2 regions of the Paenibacillus xylanexedens genome follow, and region 1 is predicted to be linked to the other one. Evidence: riboswitches for the same ligand, from Rfam matches in the RefSeq annotation. Region 1 holds a riboswitch; the other holds the start of a gene.
What was found. Region 1 has a riboswitch for glycine ahead of sdaAB (L-serine ammonia-lyase, iron-sulfur-dependent subunit beta). Riboswitches for the same ligand answer to the same signal wherever they lie in the genome.
Positions count from the first base shown of each region.

Region 2: it holds a riboswitch for glycine, as region 1 does, so the genes downstream of both, gcvT (glycine cleavage system aminomethyltransferase GcvT) here and sdaAB (L-serine ammonia-lyase, iron-sulfur-dependent subunit beta) in region 1, are expected to answer to the same signal.

Region 1 is NZ_CP018620.1:1,318,179-1,320,576, reverse strand. Features, by position in the region: gene sdaAA (L-serine ammonia-lyase, iron-sulfur-dependent, subunit alpha) at 1-380, opposite strand, end outside; gene sdaAB (L-serine ammonia-lyase, iron-sulfur-dependent subunit beta) at 370-1,059, opposite strand; glycine riboswitch at 1,172-1,307, opposite strand; glycine riboswitch at 1,312-1,436, opposite strand; gene BS614_RS05995 (hypothetical protein) at 1,577-2,398, opposite strand, start outside.
Region 2 is NZ_CP018620.1:6,154,321-6,156,718, forward strand. Features, by position in the region: gene gcvH (glycine cleavage system protein GcvH) at 1-340, opposite strand, end outside; glycine riboswitch at 684-806, shown strand; glycine riboswitch at 810-910, shown strand; gene gcvT (glycine cleavage system aminomethyltransferase GcvT) at 1,127-2,263, shown strand; gene gcvPA (aminomethyl-transferring glycine dehydrogenase subunit GcvPA) at 2,260-2,398, shown strand, end outside.

The DNA of each region.
Region 1 (2,398 bases):
AACACACCCGGGATAATGCCGCAGGAACCGGCTGTTGGTGTTGCCACGATCCGACCCATGGAGGCATTCACTTCAGATACACACAGGGCATACGCCATGGCAAGTGCGGAAGCATCTCCTGAACAAGTCTCACCTTTGCGAATGTACTCGGCCATTTTTTTGCCGTCTCCACCTGTTAATCCACTGCGTGATGTCGTATCTTCCGTTAACCCTTTGCGTACCGCTTCCTTCATCACCTGGTAATATTCAGACATCTGTTTCACAACATCCGCTTCCGGTGTATTGGTCTCCTGAACTTGCTCCTCGATCATCAGCTGAGCAATGGTTTTGGATTCTGCTGTACAGATCGTATTCAGTTCATGCAAATGTTTAAACCGCATCCGAATCAACTCCTCTCTTCAAATCTATGACACGAATGTCTAACACATGGTCCAGCTCCCTTAGACGCTTGAGCATATCAGGATTAGGCACACCGTCCATCTCCATCGCAGTCAGTGCTTCGCCATCACGGGCTTTCCGATCCACCTGCATATACCCGATGTTAACCCCGGATGAACTGATCGTGGACGTTACCGACGCAAGCACCCCTGCTTTGTCTGCATGTCGAAGAACGAGTGTCGGGAACTCACCACTAATCTGAACACGAAAATCATTCATCGAATGCACCGATACACTTCCACCACCAATGGATGCACCGATTAAGGAGCAGGCACGTTCTCCATGCCACAACTCAATTTTGACCGTATTCGGATGAGGAGCAGGCAGGCCACTTGTATAAAACTCAACCTCCATGCCCGCTTCCTCTGCGTATTGCTCTGCATCCGGGATACGCGGATCGTCTGTGACATAATCCAGCAGACCGCCGATCAGTGCCAGATCTGTTCCGTGCCCCTGATACGTATCTGCAAATGAACCGTACAGGGTCAGCCGGGCACGATCTGGCGTACATCCTAGCCACTGTCGAGCAATTCTCCCTAACCTTGCCGCTCCAGCTGTATGTGAACTTGAAGGCCCCGTCATCGACGGACCAATAATTGAAAACACATCTTTAAATCGCACCTTATAACCCTCCAATTGTATTCGTCATTTCCATCCAGAATCTGAGCCATATTGTTCCTTATTTACTGAATGATGACATCAAAAAAGGACAGAAGAAGGCCTCAGGCCCTCTCTCTGTCCTCGATACCTGAGAGTTTCACGATCAGCAGTGTCTCACGACAAGGCGCATTGCCTGCGATTACAGACAAGATCACCGGTCTGACTGATCATATACCCCTTGGGTGGCGCAGTTCGCGCACTCTCCAGAGTTGCGTCCAACGATGGTACATTTACCTGAGAGATTAACCACTGCGCCGGGTGCGCAGCAGCTTGCTCCTTCGGTGCCTGAACACTAGCCATTTTGCTTGGCTAACCCAGGTCTCTCCCGCTCGTTATCATCCGCTGTATTATCTTAATTTGATTCTTAATCGGAATGGTACATTTCTAAATTTTTGATCGTGTATACCCATAGAGTAATGTACAATATCATATATGTCAACAAAAGTAACGTGTAATTACCATAAGTCCGATGTCTATTTTAACTGAAGCGAATAGCATTCACATTTCTCACTTCCGCTGAGGCACTCGTGACGTTGCTAGTTGTCGTAAATTCAATACTTATCGTATATGCGTTAGTCGTTGTCGCAGGAGAAGTATCCACGTAAGTGTTAGAAGAAAGAAACCTCAACGTTCCCGCAGCATTCCCGGTCCTTGAGAGTTGCAATTGATTAATTAGAACTCCGTTACGCCTCAGGTTAATGTTATACGCAATACTCCAGTTAGACCCTACAACTACTGCTACTTGTGTACTATTATCGATTTTCACGCGTTGACCTGCCACCAAGGGTACATTGAGGGTCTGAATGATCGTTTCACCGGTCAACGGAAGAGGCAATGCCGTTGTCTGACTGTCAGCAAACAGAGAAGAATCCGCAGGAGCAGAAGCTGCTGTCGATCCGGTCGCTCCTGTAGCCCCTGTGGTTCCGGTCACTCCCGTTGCTCCGGTTACACCAGCCGTCCCAGCTGTTCCCGTCACGCCTGTCGCTCCTGTAGCCCCAGTAGCTCCGGTCACTCCCGTTGCTCCGGTTACACCAGCCGTCCCGGTTGTTCCCGTCACGCCTGTCGCTCCTGTAGCCCCTGTGGTTCCGGTCACTCCCGTTGCTCCGGTTACACCAGCCGTCCCAGCTGTTCCCGTCACGCCTGTCGCTCCTGTAGCCCCAGTGGTTCCGGTCGCTCCCGTTACACCTGTTGCACCTGTAACACCACTGACTCCGGTCGGCCCCGTCAGTCCTGTTGCTCCCGTTACGCCTGTCGCACCTGTAACTCCAGTGAATCCGGTCGCTCCCGTTAAACCTGTATC
Region 2 (2,398 bases), 2.2 Mb from region 1:
CCGCTGTCAGATCTCCATCAACACGGATTTCAATCATCCAGCCTTCCTCGTATGGAGAGCTGTTGACAAGTTCAGGGGAGTCCTGCAATGAATCATTCACTGCAATAATTGAACCAGTGACTGGAGAAAACAAGTCCGACACCGTTTTGACCGATTCGATCGTTCCAATGCTGTCCTCTGCTTTTACATTGGTTTCAAGGTCAGGCAATTCCACAAACACAATGTCACCCAGCTGATGCTGCGCGAACTCGGTAATGCCAATACGTACAGTATCCTCCCCTACGGTTTGCACCCATTCGTGCTCTTCACTGTACAGGAAATCACTTTTCAATTCGCTCATCGATATCCGCCTCGCTTTTCATTAATGAGTACATGCGTTCTTTGACCTTAACCTTTTTCCCAGAACATAGCGTATGATATTTATGAATCAAATGTCAAGATACCTCACAATTTATTTGCTGAACACCTCTAAATCCTGTAACCGGATTACACTCTTTCTTCATATACTGGTGAATATTAGAATAGTAAGCGCAGTCTTTTTAAATATACGAACAATAACATTAAAAACAAATTAAATATTCGGTTTTTAATCATTATATATGATATCGTTCTTGACATCGGTAGTGGATTCACGTTTTAATGAGAGGAGTAAATGTGTTTATTGGACTATGTTATACCCGCGGATGAATGTAAAGGGAGAGATTACCCGTGACACCCGATTCGGGATGTACATGAGGTAACGCCGAAGGAGTAAACCACCGATAAGCGGGGGTGAATCTCTCAGGCAAAAGGACTTTTACGGGACGCAACTCTGGAGAGCATCTATTCGCCCTGAGCGGGCGTTATGATCACCCAAGGGGAAACCTGCTGCACAAGGCAGCGGGGTAACTCTCAGGTACAAGGGACAGAGCCTTAGAATACAGCGTGCTACTTGGCATGCCGATTCTTTGGCCTGTCCTTTTCCTTTTTCCCAAAAAACGAAAAACAGGATTCAGATCAGCGCTGCCATAGCTGCCTTACCATACTTATCTACTAAAAATCTCTGCTGAAAAATTTAAAAATACCCTGGTTCATTGATCCACGATTGTATATCCGGCCGGTTGACGGCCCATGACGAGGTGATTTGATGTCCGATTTGCTTAGAACACCACTCTTCCCACTGTATCAGCAATACGAAGGCGTACGGTGCATTGATTTTGGAGGCTGGGAGCTTCCGGTGCAATTTAGCGGAATCCAGAAAGAACATGAAGCGGTGCGTGAGCGTGCTGGACTGTTTGATGTATCCCATATGGGCGAATTCACAGTACAGGGTGAGCAGGCTGAAGTTTTTTTGCAACAAATGATGACTAATGATGTGACAACGCTGGTTCCCGGTCAAGCTCAGTACACCCTGATGTGTTATCCTGATGGCGGTGTGGTGGATGATCTGCTCGTGTATAAGCTGGAAGATCAGCATTATATGCTTGTGGTTAACGCCTCCAACATCGACAAGGATTGGGCGTGGCTGCAAGAGCACTTGATCCCCGGCGTAAGCATGACCAACGATTCTGAGCAGACGGCGCTACTCGCCTTGCAAGGTCCACTGGCTGTAGACATTATCGGGAAAGTTACAGATACGGATGTAAGCTCGATTGAACCGTTTCGTTTTGTGCAGGATGCTGAAGTATGTGGAGTAAAATTACTGTTGTCCCGTACCGGTTATACCGGTGAAGATGGCTTTGAGCTATATGTTCCTGCAGATCAGGCCGCTGTGGTCTGGAATGGGTTAATGCAAGCCGGTGAAGGTCACGGACTTGTACCGACAGGCCTCGGTGCTCGGGATACACTGCGCTTTGAAGCAAAGCTCCCTCTGTATGGACAGGAATTGTCGGCAACTATCTCTCCACTCGAAGCTGGCGTAGGTATGTTTGTGAAGCTGAATGCCGGACCTTTTATCGGACACGAAGCCTTGTTACAGCAAAAAACTGACGGGCCCGCCCGCAAACTGGTCGGCATCGAAGTGTTGGAGCGCGGTATTCCCCGCCCCCACTATCCGATTTACGCCGAAGGCGTACAGATTGGTGAAGTGACAACAGGAACGCAATCACCTACATTGAAACGTAATCTGGGGCTTGCCCTCATCGACAGCAAATACGCTGCGCTGGGAACCCCGCTTGAGATTGAGATCCGCGGCAAGAAATTAAAAGCCGAGGTCGTGAAGACCCCTTTTCATAAACGGACACGTACGTCGAAGACACCTACTCAAGGAGCTGATCAAGCATGAGCAAGCACCGTTATATTCCCATGACTGAGCAAGATCAGAGCGCCATGCTCGCAACCATCGGTGTGGATACGCTGGAGGAACTGTTTCAGGACATTCCGCAGGAGATTCGTTATCAGGGCGAGCTGCCCGTATCCT